Regions from separate parts of the Mesorhizobium sp. WSM4822 genome, predicted to be linked through region 1. Evidence: predicted binding sites of a transcription regulator. Region 1 holds the regulator's gene; each other region holds the start of a gene.
The links. The regulator LexA, encoded in region 1, represses DNA repair genes until DNA is damaged. The targets are predictions, from matches to a motif close to TGTTCNNNNTGTGTTCNG.

Region 1 (5,953 bases):
TCTTTCTCGGCAACCCCAAGCTTGTCGTCAGCGATGATGGCGACATGCCGCTGCCGGCCCGAATTTCCTCTAGCGTGGAAAATGCCCGCGAGGCCATCGCCGACCATATCAGGGCGAGCGTCGGCGGCGCCGAAGGCGAGATCGCCGCGGCGCTGATCGTCGGCGTGCGCGCCGGCATTCCCGATGACATCAATGAGGCGATGCGACGTACCGGCATCTACCACATCATCTCGATTTCGGGACTGCACATGGCGCTGGTCGCAGGCACCATCATGGGCTTGCTGCGCGGCGCCTTCGCCTTGTTTCCCGACTTTTCCGCGCGTCGCCCGGTCAAGAAGTATGCCGCCTTCGCCGCACTGTTCTCGATCGCGGCCTATCTCATCATCTCTGGAGTCGTCGTTGCCGCCGAGCGCAGCTTCATCATGCTGGCGGTGATGCTGATTGCCGTGCTGTTCGATCGAGCAGCACTCACCATGCGCAATCTGGCGATCTCGGCGATCGCCGTCATCGTGGTGTCGCCGCATGAGGTGGTCGGCCCGAGTTTTCAGATGTCGTTCGCCGCGACCGCGGCTCTGGTCGGCGCCTATGCCGGCTGGGCCGATCACCGCGCGGGAAAAGCAAGACCGCCGCCCCCAAAGCGATCCATGCCCGGTTTCCTGACGCGAAAGTTCGTGCTCGCGGCAACCGGCCTTGCCATGACCTCCATCATCGCCGGCAGCGCCACGACGCTGTTTGCCATCTGGCATTTTCAGCGTGTGTCGCCGCTCAGCCTGTTCGCCAATCTGGCGGTTATGCCGATCGTCACCGTGGTCATGTTCCTGGCTGTCGCAAGCGCGCTGCTGATGCCTTTCGGATTGGATTGGCCGGCCCTCTACCTGATGGGCAAGGGTCTGACGGTGATGATCGCCATATCGGGTTGGATCTCCGAACGTTCGCCTGTCGATGGGGTTGGGCTGATTTCGCAGCAATCTGTCCTGCTGGTGACAATTGCCCTGGTCATCGCGACGATGGCGACAACTTGGCTGCGGCTCGCTGCTCTGCCATTCGCGCTGGCAGGCTTGCTGACCGTCTCGGATACGCGCACGCCGGATGTGCTGATCTCGGAAGACGCCCGGCTGGTGGCGTTGCCGATCGGTGGCGGCGAGCTTGCCGTCAGCCGGGAACGGCCGAACGAATTCACCGTCGACAACTGGAAACGCGCCCTGACATCAGAAACCATCGTCGTGCCAGAGGTGTTCGACAAGAGCGATGGGCAATTCGACGTCGCGGACGCCGTTGAGCTACCGCCGGGATCGCCGTTCTATTGCTCCTCAGGCGTTTGCGTGGCCAGGCATATGTCCGGTGCGATCATTGCCTATGTCGAGGACCGCAAGGACACCTGGAAAGCCTGCGGCTTCGCCGAGCTGATCGTCATCAATGACGCCACCGCCTATGACGCCTGTCACAATCCGCTGGTTCTCGTCATCACCAAGCGGCAACTGGCTCGCAAAGGCAGTGCCGCGGTCTTCTTCGATCGCCAATCGGCGACCACGCCGGCGACAATCAGCTTCGCGGTGAACAGCCCATATCGGCCCTGGCACACGCAACGCAAATACTCTCGTGAGGCGAGGGGGCTGGCACCCTTCAAGAAACCCGAGAAGCCAGCGGCCAACCCGCAGCCGCCTCAGTAGCGGCGGATGAGGCCGACGAGCTTGCCTTGCACCTTGACCCTGTCTGGGCCGAAAATACGGGTTTCATAGGCCGGATTGGCGGCTTCGAGAGCGATCGAAGCGCCCTTGCGGCGGAACCGCTTCAGCGTCGCTTCCTCTTCATCGACCAGCGCCACGATGATCTCGCCGGGGTTCGCCGTGTCGGCATTGCGGATGATGACGGTGTCGCCGTCGAAGATACCGGCCTCGATCATCGAGTCGCCCTTAACCTCCAGCGCATAGTGGGCGCCGCCCATGATCATGTCCGGCGGCACCGAGATCGAATGCGTCTGATGCTGGATGGCATCGATCGGCACACCGGCGGCGATACGGCCCATCACCGGTATCGACACGGCGGAGACCGCATCGTCATCATTGCCGGGCGAGGGCATCCGCGAAGGCGCCGGCTTGATCTGCCGGCCAAGAGCACCACCCTGACCGAGACTGCCCTGGATGACGCTTGGCGAAAACTTCTTTGCCGCGTTGAGGCCGGGCGCGATCGAGTCCGGCAATCGCAGCACTTCCAGCGCGCGTGCCCGGTTGGGCAACCGGCGAATAAAGCCGCGCTCCTCAAGTGCGGTGATCAGCCGATGAATCCCGGATTTGGAGGCAAGGTCGAGCGCCTCCTTCATCTCGTCGAAGGATGGCGGAATGCCGCTCTCCTTCAGGCGTTCATGGATGAACATCAGCAGTTCATGTTGCTTGCGTGTCAGCATGGCGGCCCCCAGATTACCTGAAACCAGAATCGAAAAACAAACCCAGAACAAACACTATCTGTTCCAGTTGTGTTCTGCAACCGTTTAAAGTTTAATGAATTTGTTAAGGCTGCTGAAATTATTTGGGCTTGCCAGCGGGTCGCAATCGACAGGCGCCAACCACGGCGATGCGCCTGCTCACATTGAAACCATTATGGTTAATGACCTGTGGCTCATCCTCAACCCGAGGCTTGGCATCATCTGCCGGCCGACCTCCACAAGGACGATATCAATCTTTGGGACGTTCGTTTGCCGTGAACGAAACGGAGCCAAAACGCCAACGTCTGTTGGCATTTGTGGCTGGAATTCAGCCTTCCGTCATCCGCCGGGCAGTGAGGGCGGCGACGGCAAATCGCGGAGATCGTTGCGTCAGGTAACGGCTTCCTTGACGGCGAAACGCTGGTCCTTCCATGCGCCCGTGCGCAGAATGTCTTCTAGCACTTGAACCGCCAGCCACACATCCTTGTAGCCGATATAGAGGGGCGTGAAGCCGAAACGGATGGTCGATGGCGCGCGAAAATCACCGATGACGCCGCGCTCGATCAGCGCCCGCATGATTTGATAGCCGTGATCGTGAAGGAACGACACCTGGCTGCCGCGCCTGGTCGCGTCGCGGGTGGTCTCCAGCGTGAGGCCATAGGCGCCGCACTTTGCTTCGACGAGCTGGATGAACAGTTCCGTCAGCGCGACGCTCTTTTTTCGCAATGCCGCCATGTCGACGTCGTTCCAGATGGCAAGCGCGCCTTTGAGCGCCCGCATCGACAGGACCGGCTGGGTGCCGCACAGAAAGCGGCGGATACCGGTGCCGGCAACATATCCCCGTTCGAAGGCAAAGGGCCGCGCATGGCCCCACCAGCCGCTGAGCGGCTGGCTGATATCGCCGTGATGGCGCTGCGCGGCATAGATGAAGGCCGGTGCGCCCGGACCGCCGTTGAGGTACTTGTAAGTGCAGCCGATGGCGAAATCGGCATTTGCGTGATCGAGCTCGACGGGCAGGGGGCCGGCGGTGTGGCATAGATCCCAGACGATCAGCGCTCCGGCCGCATGAGCCTTGCGCGTCAGCGCCGCCATGTCGCGCAGTTCACCCGATTTGTAGTTGACGTGGTTGACCAGCACCACCGCGACGTTTTCGTCGATCAGCTCTTCGATGGTGGGCGCGTCGACGCCCGCGAGGCGCAGCAGGACGCCGTCCCGTGTCGAGGCCACCCCTTCGGCGATGTACAGGTCGGTGGGGAAACTGTCACCCTCGGCGACAATGACCGACCGGCCCGGCCGCATCTTCAGCGCCGCATGCAGCACCTTGTAGATGTTGGTCGAGGTCGTGTCGCAGACGACGGTCTGGCCGGCCGCGGCTCCAATCAGGCGCCCGAGTTGATCGCCGAGTTCGATCGGCATCTCGAACCATCCGGCCGTATTCCAGGCTCGGATGAGGTCCTGGGCCCATTCCTGGGTTGCCGCCTGCTGCAGCTCGCCGAAAACGGCATGAGACGCTGCCCCCAGTGAATTGCCGTCGAGATAGATCACCCCCTCCGGCAGAATGAAACGGTCGCGCATGGCCCGCAGCGGATCCGTGGCATCCATCGCTTCGACTGCGGCGAGATCAGGAATTCCACTCATGGTCAGTCAGTCCCCGGTTGTTCGCGAAGGGTGTTCCGCCGCCGCGCGTCGCTGTTTTCATTTCGACGATGTCAGAGCCGGGTGCGGACCGTCCACAGCTCCGGGAACAGCACCACCTCGAGCATCTTCTTCAGATACGAAGCACCCGACGTGCCGCCGGTGCCGCGTTTCAGGCCGATGATGCGCTCCACCGTGGTGACGTGGTTGAAGCGCCAGCGGCGGAAATAATCCTCGAAGTCGACCAGCTTCTCTGCCAGTTCGTAGAACATCCAGTAGCGCTGCGGATCGCGATAGATCGTCTGCCAGGCGACCAGCACCTCTTCGTTCTCGGTTCGCGTCTCACGCCAGTCCGTGCGCCTGGCATCGGCACCGATGTCGAATCCGTTGCGCGCAAGCAGCAGCAGCGCTTCGTCGTAGAGCGATGGTTCGGTCAGGATCGCTTCCAGCTTTCCGCTCAGGTCGGGCCGGTGCTTGTGCGGCCCGAGCATTGCCAAGTTTCGGTTGCCGGCCATGAACTCGATGGCGCGATACTGCCAGGACTGAAAACCCGAGGACTGGCCCAGCGCGTCGCGGAACTCGGTGTATTCGCTCGGCGTCATCGTCCGCAGCACATCCCAGGCATTGTTCAACTGCTCGAAGATGCGAGCAACTCGCGACAGCATCTTGAAGCTCGGCTCGAGCCGGTCGGCGCGGATGGAACGGATCGCGGCTCCAATCTCGTGCAGAGCGAGCTTCATCCAGAGTTCGGAGGTCTGATGCTGGATGATGAACAGCATCTCGTCATGCGCCGATGACAGCGGCGTCTGGGCCTCCAGCACTTTCTCCAGGTGCAGGTAGTCGCTGTAGGACATGCGCTCCTTGAACGACATCTGGGCGCCTTCGGACGCCGGATCGTATAGCTCGCTCAATCGATTTTCTCCGTGCGCAGCCGGAAGCGCTGGATCTTGCCGGTCTGGGTCTTGGGCAGGGCGGCGATGAATTTTACCGATCGCGGATATTTATAGGGCGCGATCATTGCCTTGACATGGTCCTGCAGGCGCTTGGTGGTGAGGGCGTCGGGCGCGACGCCCTGCACCAGCACGACATGCGCCTCGACGATCTGGCCGCGCTCGGCGTCCTCGGCGCCAATGACAGCGCATTCGGCGACGTCCGGGTGCGCCAGCAGCGCCGCCTCGACCTCGGGACCGGCGATGTTGTAGCCGGCGCTGACGATCATGTCGTCGGAGCGTGCGGCGAAATGGAAGAAGCCGTCCTCGTCCTGCGTGAAGGTATCGCCGGTGAGGTTCCAGCCGTCGCGCACGTATTCCTTCTGCCTGTCATCGGCCATGTAGCGGCAGCCGGTCGGTCCGCGCACCGCAAGCCTGCCGGTCGCGCCGCGTGGCACCTCGCGCATCTTGTCATCGACGACGCGCGCCTCGTAGCCGCCCACCGGCTTTCCGGTCGACGCGGGCTTCATGTCGTCAAAACGGTTGGAGATGAAGATGTGCAGCATCTCGGTGGCTCCGATGCCGTCGAGGATCGGCTTTCCGGTCTTTTGTGTCCACTCTTCGAAAACCGGAGCAGGCAAGGTTTCGCCGGCCGAAACGGCGACGCGCAGCGACGACAGGTCGGCACCTTCATCCATGGCCTTCAGCATGGCGCGGTAGGCAGTCGGCGCGGTGAAAGAGATCGTCGCTTTGTAGGTCTCGATGATGTGGATCATGTTGGGTGGCGTCGCCTGCTCCAGCAGCGTCGCCGCCGCACCGAAGCGCAGCGGGAAGATGGCGAGCCCGCCGAGGCCGAAGGTGAAGGCCAGCGGCGGCGAGCCGACGAAGATGTCGTCCGGCGTCACCTCCAGAATTTCGCGGGCGTAGGCGTCGGCGATGATCAGCAGGTCGCGGTGGAAATGCATCG
Region 2 (5,953 bases), on a different contig from region 1:
CGGCAGCGCGTAGGCGATCACATAGTCCCCGGGCTTGGTGCCGACCGAACCGTGGCCGCCGGCGACGATGACCACGAACTGGCGGCCGTCGGCCACCGTATAGGTCATCGGCGTCGATTGCCCGCCGGCCGGCAGCCGCGCCTGCCACAGCTGCTTGCCCGATGTCAGGTCGTAGGCGCGCAGATAGTCGTCGACCGCCGCCCCCAGGAAGGCGACGCCGCCAGCGGTGATCATCGGCCCGCCAATGCCCGGCACCCCGACCTTCAGCGGCAGCGGCAGCGGCGTCATATCGTAGACGGTGCCGTTGCGGTGCATGTAGGCGATCTTGCCGGTCCTGAGATCGGCGCCGGCGACATAGCCCCAGGGCGGCGCCTGGCAAGGAATGCCGAGCGGCGACAGGAACGGTCCCATCACCACCGCATAGGGCGCGCCCTCGTTGCGGTTCAGCCCCTGCTCGCTGCCGCGCCCCTCGTCCGGTGGCGGCACCTGATCGCGCGGAATGAGCTCCGACTTGAACGCCAGATAGGTCGGCATGCCGAACAGCACCTGCCGGACCGGGTCAACGGCGACGCCACCCCAGTTGAAGGTGCCGAAATTGCCGGGATAGATCAGCGAGCCCTGGACGGAAGGCGGCGTATAGCGACCCTCATAGCGCAGGCCCTGGAATTCGATCCGGCAGGCCAACTGGTCGAACATGGTTAGGCCCCACATGTCGGCGCCGGTGAGCGGCTTCGGCATGAAGGTAAGGTCGGAGACCGGCTGCGTTGGCGATGTGTGGTCACCTTCGATCGCGCCGCCGGGCGCCGGCACTTCGTTGACCACAATGACCGGCTCGCCGGTGCGGCGGTCGAGCACATAGAGGTCGCCCTGCTTGGTCGGCCCGACCAGCGCCGGCACCACCGTGCCGTCGGGTTTGGTGATGTCGATCAGGCTCGGCTGCGCCGGCACGTCCATGTCCCAGAGATCGTGGTGCACGGTCTGCCGCACCCATCGCACCTGCCCGGTGTTGAGGTCGAGCGCGGTGATCGACGACGAGAACTTCTCGACATTGGCGCTGCGCCCGGCGCCGAGCTGGTCCGGCGTCTGGTTGCCGAGCGGCACGTAGAGCAGGCCGAGTTTCTCGTCGGCGCTCGGCGTCGACCACATGTTGGGCGAGTTGGCGGTATAGGTCTGGCCGGCCGGCAGCGGCGTTGTCTGGTCCGGATTGCCGGAATCCCAGTTCCACACCAGCGCGCCGGTGGCAGCGTCGTAGGCGCGGATGACGCCGGATGGCTCCTGCGTCGAATAATTGTCGTTGACCGCGCCGCCGACGATGATCTTGCCGCCTGAGATCAGCGGGGCCGAGGTCGAGTAATAATAGCCCGACTTCGGATAGGGCATGTTGGTCAGAAGGTTCAGCGTGCCGCCCTCGGCGAAAGCCGGGCAGATCTGCCCGTTGGCGGCATCGAGCGCGATCAGCCGCGCATCCGAGGTCGGCAGATAGACGCGGGTCGCACAGGGCTGCCCGGCGGCGCCGGCGGCATCGGCGTAATAGGCCACGCCGCGGCAGGTCTGGTGCTGGCGGTCCTTGTCGAGCTTGACCTTGGGATCGAAGCGCCATTTCTCCTTTCCGCTCGCGGCATCGATGGCGATGGCGAAATTATGCGGCGTGCAGATGTAGAGTGTGTCGCCGATCTTCAGCGGCGTCACCTGATAGGTGGTCTCGCCGACATCGTCGGGACCCTTCACATCGCCGGTCTGGTAGGTCCAGGCAGGCTGCAGCTTGGCGACATTGTCCGGTGTGATCTGGTCGAGCGGCGAATAGCGCTGGCCGAACTGCGTGCGGCCGTAATAGTGCCATTCGCCGGCCGGCACATCATTGCCGAGATTGGCGTTGGCGACCACCTTGTCGGTGCCGAGTTCGCCGGCAATATCCTTCGGATCCGAAGTCATCGAATAACCGGCGACGGCCAATGATGCCAGCACGGCAAGGATCAGCGGCGCGCGCCCGTCAGGGCCGACGAGACCCCGCCTCGCCCACGGCGTCAGCAGCCAAAAAGCGAGAAGCACGATGATGCCGCCGCGAGGCCCGAGTTCCCACCAGTCGAAGCCGGTTTCCCAGACCGCCCAGGCCAACGTGCCGAGCACGATCACCGCGTAGAGCCACAAAGCAGTCGACCTGCGCCGGTAAAGCAGCCAGGCGGCGATCAGGAAGGCAAGGCCGGCAACGACATAGTACCAGCTGCCGCCCAGCATCGCCAGGCGGATGCCGCCGCCGCCGAGTGCCAGGCCGATGAGGAAAAGAATGAGGGAGGTGATGGTGACAGCCAAGATGATACTCCTTCGACTGTTGCGCTTCGCGGCGCTGCCATGGCAACCCGGCATTGCGTCGCTGCCCGAAGCACAACTTTCTCCCGACGGTCCCGCCTGTCAAGCATGGGCCTCAAGCGCAGGCGGTAATGGTCCATCGCAATTGGGATAACATCGACCGCACTGGGAGCGTGGGCAGCAATCGGGCACTTTAGCGGAACAAAACGTAGACAGTTCTGGTCTTTCCCCACCGAATCACTACATTCGGGGCGATGTCCGGCTTTTCCGAAGACATGCCCTTTTTCGACGAACCCAACGCGCGGCCCCCGGCCCCGTCGGGCATCGCCGCGCGCGCCATGGCTGCCCGCAGCGGACACAACAACGCACCCGACTACCTGAAGGGCCTCAACCCGGAGCAGCGGCTAGCGGTGGAAACCACCGAAGGCCCGGTTCTGGTGCTGGCCGGAGCCGGCACCGGCAAGACCCGCGTGCTCACCACCCGCATCGCTCACATCCTCGCCACCGGCAAGGCGTTCCCGTCGCAGATCCTCGCGGTGACCTTCACCAACAAAGCCGCGCGCGAGATGAAGATCCGCATTGGCGTGCTGATCGGCGAAGGCAATGTCGAGGGCATGCCATGGCTCGGCACCTTCCACTCGATTGGCGTGAAGCTGCTTCGCAGACATGCCGAACTCGCCGGTTTGCGCTCCGACTTCACCATCCTCGACACCGACGACGTCGTGCGGCTGATCAAGCAGCTGATCCAGGCCGAAGGTCTGGACGACAAGCGCTGGCCGGCCAAGCAGTTCGCCCAGATGATCGACGGCTGGAAGAACAAGGGGCAAGGCCCGTCCGACATCGCCGAGGGCGACGCCCGCGCCTTCGCCAACGGCAAGGGCCGCGAACTCTACAAGGCCTATCAGGAGCGGCTGAAGACGCTGAACGCCTGCGATTTCGGCGACCTGCTGTGCCACCCGATCCGCATCTTCCGCGCCAATCCGGACGTGCTCAAGGAATACCACAAGCGCTTCAAATACATCCTCGTCGACGAGTACCAGGACACCAACACCGCCCAGTACATGTGGCTGCGCCTCCTGGCGCAGCGGCCTCAAGGCAAGCCGATCTCCCCCCTTGAGGGGGAGATGTCCGGCAGGACAGAGGGGGGCGCCTCGCGCCGACAGGCTGGAGGGACAGCGCCCCCCTCTGTCGCCTCCGGCGACATCTCCCCCTCTAGGGGGGAGATCGGGCGCTCTTCGACTGACACCCGCGCCACCGTAAACATCTGCTGCGTCGGCGACGACGATCAGTCGATCTATGGCTGGCGCGGCGCCGAAATCGACAACATCCTGCGCTTCGACAAGGATTTTCCCGGCGCCACCATCATCCGGCTGGAGCGCAACTACCGCTCGACCGCGCACATCCTTGGCGCCGCCTCCCACCTCATCGCCCACAATGAGGGCCGCTTCGGCAAGACGCTGTTCACGGACCGCAACGATCCCGAGGACGGCAAGGTGCATGTCCATGCCGCCTGGGATTCCGAGGAGGAAGCCCGCGCCGTCGGCGAGACCATCGAGACCTACCAGCGGCAAAAGCACAATCTCAACGACATGGCGATCCTGGTCCGCGCCTCCTTCCAGATGCGGGAGTTCGAGGATCGCTTCGTCACGCTCGGCCTCAACTACCGCGTCATCGGCGGCCCGCGCTTCTACGAGCGCATGGAAATCCGCGATGCGCTGGCCTTCTTCCGCGTCGTCGCCCAAGGCGCCGACGACCTCGCTTTCGAGCGCATCGTCAATGTGCCCAAGCGCGGCCTGGGCGAAGCCACCATCCGCCAGATCCACGACACCGCGCGTGCGCTGCGCATCCCGATGCTGGAGGCCGCCGCCAAGCTGGCCGAAAGCGACGAGTTGAAGCCGAAGCCGCGCGCCGCACTTCGTGAAGTGGCGGCCAATTTCGAGCGCTGGCAAAAGGCGCTGGAAACCACGCCGCACACCGAACTCGCCGAGTCCATTCTCGAAGAGAGCGGTTACACCGACATGTGGAAAAACGACCGCTCGGTCGAAGCGCCCGGCCGGTTGGAAAACCTGAAAGAGCTGATCCGCTCGATGGAAGAGTACGAATCGCTGCGCTCCTTCCTCGAACATGTCGCACTGGTCATGGATGCCGAGCAGAATGCCGGGCTCGACGCCGTCTCGATCATGACGCTGCATTCGGCCAAGGGCCTCGAATTCGAGACCGTCTTCCTGCCCGGCTGGGAGGAAGGCCTGTTCCCGCACCAGCGTGCGCTGGATGAAGGCGGCCGCTCCGGGCTGGAGGAAGAGCGCCGCCTTGCCTATGTCGGCCTGACTCGTGCCAAGAAGAACCTGCATCTTTGGTTCGTCTCCAACCGCCGCATCCACGGCCTGTGGCAGTCGACCATCCCGTCACGCTTCCTCGACGAACTGCCGGAAGCCCATGTCGAAGTCGCCGAAAGCGGCAACAGCTATGGCGGTTATGGCAATTCCTACGGTGGCGGTTCTTTTGCCTCCGGCCGTGGCGGCCAGGGCGCAGGACGGCAGAACCCCTATGGCGCCTCGCGCTTCGACACTGTCGGCGCCGACGCCGAAAAATCCGGCGCCTTCTCCAACACCTATGCGACACCGGGCTGGCAGCGCGCGCAGGCCAACCGCACCGAGGCGACCGACCGCAACTGGGGCTCGCGCTCCGGCCACCAGGTCGAGCGCATCGGCTATGGCGAGACGGACAGCGGCTACGGCGCCGGCCGCACCTCGGTCAAGGGCCGCACCATCGACGGCGAACTGGTCGCCAAATCCGTCGCCGACAAGCCCTCCCCCTTCAGCGTCGGCGACCGCGTCTTCCACCAGAAATTCGGCAACGGCAACATTTCGGCCATCGAGGGCAACAAGCTGACCATCGACTTCGACAAGGCCGGCCAGAAACGCGTGCTGGACGGGTTTGTGGCGGCGGTGTGAAGATGGCGTTTTCCCGCGGACAGCTCCCACCTTCGTCATCCACGGGCGGAGCAGGAGCGAAGCGACGTCGCGGAGACCCGAGGATCCATGCCGTGACCTTGGCCGTGGAGTGCAGCTGAGCAGAATTCTCCACCGTAGTGACGCGTTGAAGTCGCGGCATGGATCCTCGGGTCTGCGCTGCGTCGCTACGCTCCTTGCTTCGCCCGTGGATGACGAAAACGATGAGCGTCTCCGCCAATCGTCAAGGCATGCGATCCGCCAACGAAACCCTCACCTGTACCTTGCCTGGTTCCATTTATGCCCCAGCAGCGACAGGATGATGATCAGGCCGTTGAAGAACTGCACGTAGAAGCCGCTCAATCCCGCCGCCACGACGCCGGTCTGGATGAAGGACACGGTGACCGCACCGATGGCGCCGCCGACGACCGTGCCGATGCCGCCCCAGGTCGGCGTGCCGCCGACGAACACCGAGGCCAGCACCGGCAGGAGGTAGCCGTCGCCGGCGGTCGGCCACCAGGTGAAGTTGATCATCACCGAGAAGGTGCCGGCGAGCGCAGCCCCGATGCCGACGAAGACGAACACTTTCACCCGCACGCGCTTGACGTCGATGCCCATCTGCTGGGCGCTGTCGGGATTGTCACCGACCACCCTCACCTGCGCGCCGAAGCGGTGGCGGTTGTAGAGCATCGCCG
Region 3 (5,953 bases), on a different contig from region 1:
CTGAGTGGAACCACACCGCAACCGGCGACATCGAGCTGCGGCTGCTGAGCGGTGAGGTCTTCGTGCTCGGCGAAGTGTCGGTCACGCGTGTAGCATGAGCATGCTTGGCTGAAGTGCGGACGGTTCAAAATCAGCACTCTATGGCGCCCCCCTCTGTCCTGCCGGACATCTCCCCCACAAGGAGGCAGATTGGCAGTTCCGGCGCCGGCTCTCGTCCTGCAACGTTGGAGATTGGCGAAGGCGGTGGTGACAGCCAATCTCCCCACCCGTGGGGGAGATGTCCGGCAGGACAGAGAGGGGCGCCGTAGAGCGCTTACCTTGGGCGTCCTTCACCCTCGTACGCGGGCGATTGGAATTTGAAAGCAAGCATCGGAGTGAGCACCCGATCGGCGCACAGCTAGGGTTCGCGCACAGACAAAGGAGTAACGCAATGAACCTTATGCAAACCCAAATGGCGCCACCGGCGAGCGTCCCCAATGCCCTCGGCACCATCGCCTATGCCATCGGCGAATCCCCCATCGGCAAAATCCTGGCGGCGCGCAGCCAGATCGGCGTCTGCGCCATCCTGATCGGCTCGGATGCCGACACACTGGAGCAGGATCTCGCCAACCGCTTCCCAGGCAAGATACTGGCCAAGGACGAGGCCGCACTGCGCGACGATCTCGCGGCAATCGCGCGCTTCATCGAAATGCCCGGCGTCGGCTTCGACCCGCCGCTCGACCTGCGCCACGGCACGCCATTCCAGCAGCGCGTGTGGGAGGCGCTCCGAGGCATCCCTTGCGGCGCCACCATCACCTACACCGCGCTCGCCCGGCATATCGGCCAGCCGAACGGCGCCCGCGCCGTGGCGACGGCCTGTGCGGCCAATGCAATCGCGCTGGGCATTCCCTGTCACCGTGTTGTCCGCGCCGCCGGCACGCTGTCGGGCTACCGCTGGGGCGTCGAGCGCAAGCGCGCCCTGCTCTACAAGGAGGCTACGATATGAATGCCCATGCCAAAATTGCCGCATCGGCGGTTGAAGCTGCTCAGACACGTGTTGCTGATTACGACTGGCCCGCCCTTGCCGCCGAACTGGACGGCTTCGGCTGCGCGGTGATTGAAAAGCTGCTGTCGCCCGAAGAGTGCCGACAGATCGCCGACCTCTATCCCGAGGAGAAGCATTTCCGCAGCCACATCCATATGGCCAGGCACGGCTTCGGCAAGGGCGAGTACCGCTATTTCCGCTATCCCTTGCCCGACCTCCTGGGTGACCTGCGCAGCGCGCTCTATCCCAGGCTGGCCGAGGTCGCCAATCGGTGGAACGAGCGCATGGGGCAGGCCATGCGCTATCCCACGACGCATGCCGCGTTTCTCGAGCAGTGCCATGCCGCCGGCCAGACACGGCCGACGCCGCTGCTGCTGCAATATGTGCCTGGCGACTTCAACTGCCTGCACCAGGATCTCTATGGCGACCTCGCCTTTCCGCTGCAGGTGGCGATCCTGCTCTCCGAACCGGGCCGGGATTTCACAGGCGGCGAGTTCGCGCTGACCGAGCAGCGCCCGCGCATGCAGAGCCGAGTCGAAGTGGTGCCGCTGCGGCAGGGCGACGCCGTTGTGTTCGCCGTCCACAACCGGCCGGTGCAGGGCACCAAAGGCAACTACCGCGTCAATCTGCGCCACGGCGTCAGCCGGCTGCGCTCAGGCATGCGCCACACGGTAGGGATTATTTTCCACGATGCCAAGTGAGCAGGGAGAAGATGGAGGTTCCCCTCACCCCGCCGGTGCATAACGGCTGACCACCATGCCGCAGGCATAGGCCTTCGAGCCGAGCAGCCGCAGGTTCCTAAAACCGCCCTGATCAAAAATCCGGCGGCCCGCCCCCAGCACCGCCGGGTTGACGAACAGCTGGAACTCGTCGACCAGCCCGGCCGCGATCAGCGCTGACGCGAAACCGGCGCCGCCGAACACGGCAATGTCGCCACCCTCGCCCGTCTTCAGCGCGTTGACCTCGCGCGGCAGGTCGCCGCTGGCCACACTGGTGCGCTCCCAAGCCGACTCCCAGGCCGATTGCTTGAGCTTGTTGCTGAGCACCACCTTGCGGGCGTCGACGATGCGCTGCGCAAAGGCGTAGAACGGATCGTGCGGAAACTTCTTCGCCGCAGTGCCCCAATGGGTGAGGTAGCCCTCCTGTGCCATTTTGCGGCTGAGCAGGATGGTATCGACGCCTGCGAAGACAGCGTTGAAGTCCTGCTTCAGCGCGTCGTCCCAGGCGCTGTCGTCGCCCCATTCCCAGAGCTGCCAGGGATGGTCCTCATTGGCGCCGACAAAGCCGTCGACCGACGTCTGCATCTGCAGGACCAGCTTTTTCACCGTCATTCTCCCCACGGCCATCGCAAAACAGTTTACATTTGCAACCGTTGACGCAAGGCCAAAACGATGTCAATAGTAAAGTGATTTAAAAATGGAACCGTAGATGTCGACGCGCGAAAAATCCGGCTGCCCGATCAACCTGTCGCTCGAACTGATCGGCGACCGCTGGACGCTGCTCATCATCCGCGACATGGCCTTCGCCGGCAAAAGGCACTTTCGCGAATTCCTGCAATCCGACGAAGGCATCTCCTCGCGCACGCTGGCCGAGCGGCTGCAAACGCTTCAGGAGGAAGGCATCCTCACCAGAAGCGATGACCCGACGCATGGCTTGAGAACGGTCTACCGGCTGACCGAGGCAGGTATCGACCTCTTGCCGGTGCTGGCGACGCTCGGCGCCTGGGGCAGCAAGCACCGCAAGGCCGACGATAGGCTGGCGCGGATCGCCGACGAGTTGGCGGCGGGTGGCGAGGCGGAACTGGAACGAATGAAGGCGGCGCTGCGGGCGGAGCATATTGTCTAGGTGGTTGCGCTCGAACTGGCTTGGCTGTTGCTGCACAAATCGCCCTTCGCTTGACAACGACCCGTGCTTGTTCTTTATTTGTTCCAATTCTATCAGCAACTGTGATGTGCGGTCGGGATGGAAACGACAGCCACCATCCTGCATGCCGATCTCGACGCTTTCTACGCCTCGGTCGAGCAGTTGCTCGATCCGTCGCTGCGCGGCAAGCCGATCGCGGTGGGCGGCGGCGTCGTGCTCGCCGCTTCCTATGAGGCGCGCGCCTTCGGCGTGCGCGGCGGCATGCCAGGGCGCAAGGCGCGCGAACTCTGCCCGCATTTGATCTTCGTCGGCGGTAATTTCAGCCATTACCAGCGGCTGGGCGACGCGGCGATCAAGGTGCTCGACGATTTTACCCCGGTGGTCGAGCGCATCTCCATCGACGAGGCCTTTGCCGATGTCGCCGGCTGCACGCATCTGTTCGGCTCGCCGCAAGAGATCGCGACGACCATCCGCCGCCGCGTGCGGGCCGAACTCGGCCTGCCGATCTCGATCGGCGTGGCACGCACCAAGCATCTGGCCAAGATCGCCTCGCAGGTGGCCAAACCGGATGGGCTGGTGGTGGTCGACCCCGGCAGCGAGCTCGCTTTCCTGCACGACCTGCCGGTCGGGCTGATGTGGGGCGTCGGCCCGGCGACCAGGGCGCGGCTGGCGGAAATCGGCGTCGAGACCATCGGCCAGCTGGCCAGGACGCACAGCGGCGCACTGACGCGGCTGCTCGGTCCCGCCGCCGGCGAAAAGCTCGCCGCCTTGTCATGGAACCGCGACCCGCGAAAGCTCGAAACGCATCGCCGCGCGCATTCGGCCGGCGCCCAATCGGCGCTGGGCCAAAAACCCGCCGTGGCGCGGATCATCACACCCACTCTGCTGCATCTGGCCGACCGCGTCGCCAGCCGGCTGCGCGCCAAGGCGCGGCCCGGCCGCACGGTGACGGTGCGCGTGCGCTTTGCCGATCTCACCGCCGTCACGCGCTCGATCACGCTCGGCCAGCCGATCTCGGCGACCGCGATGCTGGCCGAGATCGCCGGCGATCTGGTGCGCGGCGTCCTCGCCGACAACCCCCACGAAAGAACGATCTCGCTGCTGGCGATCTCGGTGTCGCATCTTGAGGAAAGCTTCGAGCTGCAGCTCGAACTGCCGCTCGGCCTCGCCGACGAGAAACGCCGGCCCGGCACCCGAAAAGGCCTGGCACGCTTCGACGCCGACCGCGCCATCGACAAGATCCGCGAACGCTTCGGCAAACAGGCGGTCGGCTACGGCACGGTGGCACTGGAAGCGGCGCGCTCCGTGCCCGACGAATTCAGGGAGCTGGCGGAGAAGGAGCTTTGAGGCCAGGGCAAGGCTATGGGCCGGTACGCGAGTAGCGATGGACCCGGACGCCACTAGAGCTTGTCCCGTGCCAGGGCTCGCAGGCTATGCCGTCATGGTCGGCATCGTGAGTCGGCCAATAGCCAGGTTCGCCCCTATGCGCAGAGGCGAGACCAACGGCACGGGCGGCAGTGCAGTTCGGGAATGCCGCAAGGTGCCTCAGCACCGAGAGAGATGTATCAAACCGAATGCCGATGAAGCCATAGATGATATAGCCCGACAACAGAATGAACGGCGCAAACAAGGCCACCCATCTCAGCCTGCCAAGGCGGCGACGGTGATAGGGTGAAGGCCGTCGCAAGAATGGCAGGAGCATTCCCCGCCAACTCCCCGGTTGGAGTGCCCGAACCAGACTAGCGTCAACCAGGTACAGTAGCAATAACGGTCATCTCCGAACGGTTTCCTGCGTTCAGAGCACGGCTATTGGATAGCGAAACGCCAGTTCTATGCCTCGCCGTCCCAGTACCGCCTCACCGCTCCCATGTCGAAAATGCCGTCGCGCCGGCGCAAGGCGTCGACCGCCATCTTGTTGGAATCGGGATAGACGCAGACCTCGTTGGGATTTTTCTCGCCGATCATCAGATAGCGGCACGGTTCCGTACCGCTGTTGAGGAAGGAATGCCCGACCGCCAGGCCGGCGGGAAAGCAGACATAATCGCCGGCCTTCATCTCGTGACGCTCCTCGCCAAGCAGCAGCGTCACCTGCCCTTCCAGAATCAGCGCGTGCTCCTCTTCGAGCATGTGGTAGTGCCTGGGCGCCAGGCGCATGCCGGGGGCCGGCGCCTCGATCAGCATGCCGACATGATAGTCTGGTAGTCCCAAAGCCGCATAGGTCAGATGCCTGGACCGGCCGCCGAACCGCGGGCCTTCGCCCTCGACCTTCCATTCGACGGCATCGCTGGCGACAGGCGGGATCGGCACGGCTGGGAGTTTGGTGATACCGGACATCACATCCGACGGCAGCGGATCGCCGGCGGCAAGGCCGGTGTTCTCGCCGTCCCAGTAAGTTCGGGTTGCCGAGAGGTCGAAGATCGCGCGCCTGCCCAGCGCCCGCACCAGGACCTTGTTGGAGGCCGTGTAGACGACCACGTCATTCGGGTTGCGCTCGCCGACGATGACATAGCGGCACGGCGCGTCGCCGGTGTTGATGAGGCAATGCCCCGCCGCGGCACCAGCCGGAAAGCAGATGTAGTCGCCAGTCGTCATGGCATAGGCAGCGTCGCCGACATAAGCGGTCAGCATCCCTTCGAGGATGAAGACATGCTCTTCCTCGAAAATATGGTAATGCGCCGGCGACGTCTGCTTGCCCGGCGGCAGTTCCTCGATCGCCACGCCGACATGGTAATTCTCGCCGAGGGCGGCAAGCGAAAGATGCCGGTAGCGCACACCGAAGCGCGGCACATCGGACCATTCCGTCCATGGCACGCTGTCCGATGCGAATGGCACGGGCGCTTTATCGTCTGCCATAGGGCCTCCCTGGTCCTGTCCCCCTGCCCTCGTCGCACTGCCATGCTGCTAGAGGATCCACGACAGGACAAAGCTGCCAGCTTCCGGCTAAACCGCCAAGCGGTGTTCGCGACGCTCCTGACAAAGCCAGACAGGAATCGCTCGCTTCAACCCCTGATCGCCTTGCCGGCCTGCTGCAGCAGCTCGAATGCCGCGAAGCGCTTGGCGTGCCAG
Region 4 (5,953 bases), on a different contig from region 1:
GACGTCGATATCCGGCGGCTCGTTTCTCTCCTCGGAAATGAAGCGCTCGAAGAGCGAATCGATTTTTTCCGGTCCTACTTCGGTGATGCCGATGCAGAAGCAGACGACCGAATTGGCGGCCGATCCACGTCCCTGGCAGAGAATATCCTTGCTGCGCGCGAACTTGACGATGTCGTAGACAGTCAGGAAATAGCGGGCATAGTTGAGGCGTTCGATCAAAGCGAGCTCTTCCTCGATGCGCCTGGTCACCGAATCCGGCACACCCGCCGGATAGCGGTTGGCCGCTCCCTCCCGCGCCAGCCGCTCCAGTTCAGCCTGTGGGCCAAGACCCGATTCCGTCGGCTCGTCCGGATAATTGTACTGAAGGTCGCTCAACGAAAAGGTCAGTTCTTCCGCAAACCGCAGCGTCTCGGTCAGCGCTTGCGGATGCCTGCGGAACAGGCGCGCCATCTCCATTGGCGGCTTCAGATGACGCTCGGCATTGGCGCTGAGTTGCAGCCCGACCTCGGCGACGGGCGTGTTGAGGCGGATCGCGGTCAGCACGTCCTGCAGCGGGCGCCGTTCGGCCGTGTGGTAGAGAACGTCGTTGGTCGCCATCAGCGGAACACCGACGCTCTCGGCAAGCGCTGCCGCCTGCTCGATGCGGAAACGGTCATTGCCGGCGTAGTCGGGCGAAACGCCAAGCCGCAGGTTCCTGCCGAAGCGGCCTTTGAGGTCTCGAAGCAGGGGAAGACTATCTTGCGCGCCCGCCGACAGATCCGGCAGGACCGCCAGCGACATCAGGTCACCCCATTCGAGGAGGTCGCCGCGCTGGAGAAGGGTGGCGCCTTTTTCGTTCTCGTCGCGCAGATTGGCTTGCGTCAGCATGCGGCACAGATGCCCCCAGCCCTTGCGGTCTTGGGGATAGGCGAGGATGTCCGGCGTGCCGTCGCCGAAAACCAGCCGGCTGCCGGGGTGATAGGAGAGCTTTTCGACCTTGGCCTGCTGCCAGGCGCGCACCACGCCGGCCACCGTGTTGCGGTCGGCAAGCCCGATCGCCGAGAAGCCCAGGAGCTTGGCCGCGACCACCATCTCCTCCGGCTTGGAGGCGCCGCGCAGGAAGGAGAAATTCGACTGGATGCCGAACTCGGCATAGGGGATGACGGTCAGCGCGTTCATGCGAAGACACCATGCATGAACCAGCGCGGCGGTACCTGCGTGTTGCCGTAAAGACCTTGCCGGTAGAGCCAATAGCGGCGGCCATCGGCATCCTCGATGCGGAAATAGTCGCGCGTCGATGCCGCCTCGTCGCTTGGCGCTTCCCGCCACCATTCGGCGGCGATGCGTTCCGGCCCTTCGGCGCGCGTGACCCGGTAGAGCGCGCGCCGCCAGCGGAAGTGCAGCGGTGGTCCTTCCGGCATTTCAGTGGCCGGCACATCGATGGGTTCGGGCGAGCGGAACAGCCGGATTGGCCGTTCCGGCGGAAAAATGGTTTGTGGCGCCTGCAGCCTGCCGGGCTTTTTCGGCGGCGTGGTCCGGCGCGGCGCTTCGGTGAAGGGGATCGTGGCGACAGCACGCTCCGGCAGATGGCTCTCGACCGCGACCGGCCGGAGAACCGCGCCCTCGCCGAGCCGGGCGCGGATGCGGTCGGCGAACAGCGCGATATCGGCGCCATCGTCGATCGTTTCACCAGTCAGATCAGCCTGCTGCATGTCGAAGGTGGCTGCCGCCAACACCGAGAGCCGCACCAGATCGAAACCATAGCCGGCATCGATATCCTGCTCGAGCGCGGCCAGCCTCTCATGGAACAGTTTCTGGATCAGCATGGGTTCGCGCATCGGCCGCGAGGTGCCGATGGCGATGCGGCTGACGGCGCCGTCGACGCGAAAGAGCAGCAGCGCCAGTGTCCTGGCACCCTCGCCGCGGCGTTCGAGATCGGTTTTCAAGGTCGCCGCCAGCATGCCCACCAGCCGTTCGATGTCCTCGGTCAGGGTGACGGGTTCGGCGAGGTGGCGTTCGACCGAAAGCGGCGCGACGGGAAGGCGCGGCGACACCGCTTCGTCGAGACGGCCAAGCGCCTGGTCGAGGCGCAGGAGCAGCAAGGCGCCAAAACGGCGGGCGAGCGGCGCGCGCGGTGCCGCCATGACGGCGCCCGCCGTGCGCAGGCCGACGCTTTCCAGGCTGGTGCGGGTCGCCGGCTCGATGCGCAGCGCGGCCAGGGGCAGGGGTGCCAGCAGCGCTTCCTCCTCGCCTGACACAATGATGCGGTCGCCGCAAAAGCGTGCCGCCGCCCAGGCCGCACCCGGTGTCGCGGCAAGCCCGGCGCGGACATCGAAACCCTGATGGAAGAAGCGCGACAGGATGTCGTCCAGCATGGCGCGCTCGCCGCCGAACAGATGGGTGCAGCCGGTGACGTCGAGAAACAGGCCGTCTGTCCCGTCCAGCGCCACCAGCGGGGTGTAGCGGTCGCACCAGTCGGCAAGGCCTTCGAGCAGTCGGCGGTCGGCTTCCGGATCGGCCTCGACGATGTCGATCGACGGATGCATGGCGCGCGCATCGGCAATGCCCATGTCGCGCTTCAGGTGCAGGGCCTCAGCCCGCTCGTCGAGGGCCGAGATGCGCTGCGCGTTGCGGTCTCGATGGCTGATCACGAGCGGCGGGTGGGATGGGTGATCCGACGGCCGGGAACGCCAGGACCGCCCCAGACGCTGGCGCAGGACCCTTTCCGCCGCCAGATAGGGAAACCACAGGGACAGGATTCTTTGGCCGGTTTCTTTCCCCACCTGCTCCTTCGTCGCCCGCTCTTTCGTCGAATGCGCGTTCATCGGGGTTCCACTCCAGTGTGAATTGTCCAGGCAGGGCCGTGCGGCTCTTGCCGATGGTGAGGGTGAAGGCCGGGCGACCGATCGAACCGGCCAGCGGTCCGGCGATGGTGTCGCGCGGCACCGCCGGCGCCGAGGCGACGATGAGGCGGACGGGTGCCGCCGTGGGTTCGGGTTCGGCCGCCTGCCGCAGCAGGAACACCGGCCGGCCGGCCGCTTGCGTCCTTGCATGCAGCCGGCGTGTCGCGGTCAGGTCCAGCCGCTGCGGATTGCCGCGGATTTCCAGGATGACGGCGGCAAGCGCCGTCATCCGGGCCGCCTCCTCGGCGACCCACAGCGCATCGACAAGCCTTGGCGCCTCGGAAAACAGCAATTGCTCCGGCTCGATGCCGAATGAGGCGTGAAGCCCCCTTGCATAGGGAAAGCCGGCCTCGCGAAAAATCTCCGATGTGCCGATCCACAGCACCGGCAGCCCCGGCGTTTGCTTGAGGATCAGGCTGGTGAGCGACAAAGCGAAGCCGGCGACGGCCCCAGCATCGCGGGTTTCCAGCCCATGGATTTCACTCAGGGCGGCCTTCGGCAGGCCGCCGCTCAGGGCGGCGTCGAGGCGCTCGACACCGATAGGCAGGAACGCATCCGGCAACGCCGCGGCAATGCCACGCCGGACGATTGTGAGATCGGTGCTGGCGTCAGCATCGGAGGTCGCGGCGGCCGGCGCAGCCAAGCGCTCGGGCAGCGTTCCCTCGATTTTCGCGATCTGGCGGCGCAGGGCAAAAACAGTCTCCCGCGCCACGGCGGTCATCGCCATGACGGTCAGCTTCCACTCACAATTGTTCCTGTTATGTTCCCTATAGATTCCAGAGGGTGACCCAGGAGTCAAGCAGAGTCATGGGGAATTTATTCCTCTCGGCAGGGATGGCGCAGGCGCATCGGCCCGTTCATTTGCCGATTCCGGTGCGAAAGCCTATATGCCGGGATCAAAGGACAAAGCATGGCCCGCATCTACAAGACCCGCACCTGGCACGACGAACTCTCGCCCTCGATGGACGAAATGGAGTTCCTGGCGCTGGAGGCGTACGCCCATCTGCCGGAGGATTTCCGCAAGCTGACCGGCGAGATCGTCATCCAGATCGCCGAGTTCCCGACCGACGAGATCATGGACGATCTGTCGCTGGAAACGCCCTTCGACCTGCTCGGCCTGTTCGAGGGACGCGGCATCGCCGAGCGCTGGAACCCGCAGACCGGCGAAGGCCCGAACCGCATCACGCTCTACCGCCGCGCCATCCTCGATTACTGGTCCGAAAACGAAGAAACGCTGGGCGACATCGTCACCCACGTGCTGATCCACGAGATCGGCCACCATTTCGGCCTGTCGGACGATGATATGGAGAAGATCGAAGAGGCGGCCGAGTAGCACTCAGATGACGGAAGCAGAATTTGCCGACCTGATCGATTGCAATTGGCCGTACCACGACATTTCACAAAGCCGGGAACTGATCGCAACCGCCATCGGGATTTCGCCGAATGCCGCTTTCCTCGCACTTAGTGAGCTTTGCCATCTGCCCGCAAGTGCTGCCATCGAACCGGCCACTCTCGTTGCCCTGGTCGATTTCTGGCTCTCCGAATTCGACCACCCGATGGCACCTATGACAGCGGAATGCGCGATCTCCATGATTGAACGCAAGCGGTTGCCGGTTCCTGAAATCCTTACGAGAATGGATTCCGTCTCCGGCTATCCCGGTCTCCTTGCAGCGCTATCGATCCTCTATTTCGGCTGCGATGACGTCGAGGGCCGCGCAGACGCACGGTTCAACGAAATCAGAGCCGCCTGGGAAAATCTGGCGTAGCTGGTTACTGATCGACCAAGCGCTGTATTTGGCCCTCATTCCTGACCGTCGATATCCTTGACTACTGGTCCGAGAACGAAGAGACGCTGGGCGACATCCACGAGATCGGTCACCATTCGGCCTGTCGGACGATGATATGGAGAAGTTCGAAGAAGCGGCCGAGTAGCCCCACACCTTCGTCATCCTAGGGCGGAGCAAGGAGCGAAGCGACGCGGCGCAGACCCTAGGATCCATGCCGTGACGGCGATGCTATGCTCCGGCGGTGCAAGAAACCCGAGCGGCTACCAGCCGGTTCCACGAAAGAGCTCGAACCACTCCGGATTGGCCGTTTCGATCAGCTCGATCTTCCATTGTCGAGGCCAGCGCTTCAATGACTTCTCGCGCTGGATGGCATCGGTAATGTCGAAATATTCCTCGTACCACACCAGCCGCTGTACGCTGTAGCGACTCGTGAAGCGCGAGCCTTGGCCGGCCTTGTGCTCAGGCATTCGACGGCCGAGATCGTTGGTGACGCCGATATAGATGGTGCCGCGGTTCTGACTCGCGGTCATATAGACGTAGCCGGTCGTGGTTTCAGGGTAGCGAGCGTTGATGCGCGCACAAGCGCCATTTTGATCCGCCGCATTCTACGGCCAATGTCACGGCATGGATCCTAGGGTCTGCGCCGCGTCGCTTCGCTCCTTGCTCCGCCCTAGGATGACGAAGAAAGAGAGAGTCCTCAGCGCTGTCCCCTACCAGTCACTCAGCTTGGTATCGGGCCCGTATTCCTGGCCGTCGACATCCTTGACCACGGCCTGGCCGCAACGCATCGTCTTGGCCTTCTTGTCGTAGGCATAGGTCGGCGAGCCGAACAGGTGCCAGCCCTTGTTCAGCGCCGCCGTCACCTTATGGCAGAAGCTGGCATCGTCCGGGCCGGACAGAAAGCGGTAGAGTTTCATTGTTCAATTCCTGTCGTGAGTAGCCATAGCCCGCTCGCATCCATCGAGCATTTATGACCCGATGGCGGCTGCCTTCGCCAGCAGTTTTTCGGCCTGCGCCAAGTGCAGCCGCTCGACCATCCTGCCGTTCAGCGCGATCACGCCCTTGCCGGCATTCTCGGCGAGCGCGAAGGCTTCCTTCACCGAGCGCGCCTCGGCCACCGCTTCCGTGGACGGCGCGAAGGTGCGGTTGGCGGCTTCGATCTGGGCCGGGTGGATGAGGCTCTTGCCGTCGAACCCCATGGCGGCCGCCTCGGTGCATTCATGGGCAAAAGCGTCGAGGTCGCGAAAATCGTTGGAGACGCCGTCGAGCATGTCGATGCCGCCG

Region 2: the regulator LexA is predicted to act here: its motif matches at 2,505-2,522, upstream of AC0L3E_RS13750 (ATP-dependent helicase).
Region 3: the regulator LexA is predicted to act here: its motif matches at 2,938-2,955, upstream of dinB (DNA polymerase IV).
Region 4: the regulator LexA is predicted to act here: its motif matches at 3,633-3,650, upstream of AC0L3E_RS31015 (ImuA family protein).

What each region holds. Positions count from the first base shown of each region.
Region 1 covers NZ_JBVVQM010000015.1:15,373-21,325, forward strand. The annotation lists gene AC0L3E_RS28445 (ComEC/Rec2 family competence protein) at 1-1,670, shown strand, start outside; gene lexA (transcriptional repressor LexA) at 1,664-2,404, opposite strand; gene kynU (kynureninase) at 2,813-4,060, opposite strand; gene kynA (tryptophan 2,3-dioxygenase) at 4,132-4,968, opposite strand; gene AC0L3E_RS28465 (AMP-binding protein) at 4,965-5,953, opposite strand, start outside.
Region 2 covers NZ_JBVVQM010000005.1:127,180-133,132, forward strand. The annotation lists gene AC0L3E_RS13745 (glucose/quinate/shikimate family membrane-bound PQQ-dependent dehydrogenase) at 1-2,310, opposite strand, end outside; gene AC0L3E_RS13750 (ATP-dependent helicase) at 2,562-5,261, shown strand; gene AC0L3E_RS13755 (ABC transporter permease) at 5,532-5,953, opposite strand, start outside.
Region 3 covers NZ_JBVVQM010000001.1:966,101-972,053, reverse strand. The annotation lists gene AC0L3E_RS04830 (hypothetical protein) at 1-98, shown strand, start outside; gene AC0L3E_RS04825 (methylated-DNA--[protein]-cysteine S-methyltransferase) at 431-985, shown strand; gene AC0L3E_RS04820 (2OG-Fe(II) oxygenase) at 982-1,725, shown strand; gene AC0L3E_RS04815 (dihydrofolate reductase family protein) at 1,750-2,349, opposite strand; gene AC0L3E_RS04810 (winged helix-turn-helix transcriptional regulator) at 2,453-2,869, shown strand; gene dinB (DNA polymerase IV) at 2,987-4,234, shown strand; gene AC0L3E_RS04800 (excalibur calcium-binding domain-containing protein) at 4,248-4,589, opposite strand; gene AC0L3E_RS04795 (cupin domain-containing protein) at 4,718-5,740, opposite strand; gene AC0L3E_RS04790 (FGGY-family carbohydrate kinase) at 5,887-5,953, opposite strand, start outside.
Region 4 covers NZ_JBVVQM010000019.1:5,233-11,185, reverse strand. The annotation lists gene AC0L3E_RS31025 (error-prone DNA polymerase) at 1-1,158, opposite strand, end outside; gene AC0L3E_RS31020 (DUF6504 family protein) at 1,155-2,630, opposite strand; gene AC0L3E_RS31015 (ImuA family protein) at 2,572-3,609, opposite strand; gene AC0L3E_RS31010 (metallopeptidase family protein) at 3,793-4,215, shown strand; gene AC0L3E_RS31005 (hypothetical protein) at 4,223-4,648, shown strand; partial or broken gene AC0L3E_RS31000 (metallopeptidase family protein) at 4,702-4,814, shown strand; gene AC0L3E_RS30995 (GIY-YIG nuclease family protein) at 4,930-5,199, opposite strand; gene AC0L3E_RS30990 (DUF1737 domain-containing protein) at 5,380-5,586, opposite strand; gene AC0L3E_RS30985 (HpcH/HpaI aldolase/citrate lyase family protein) at 5,638-5,953, opposite strand, start outside.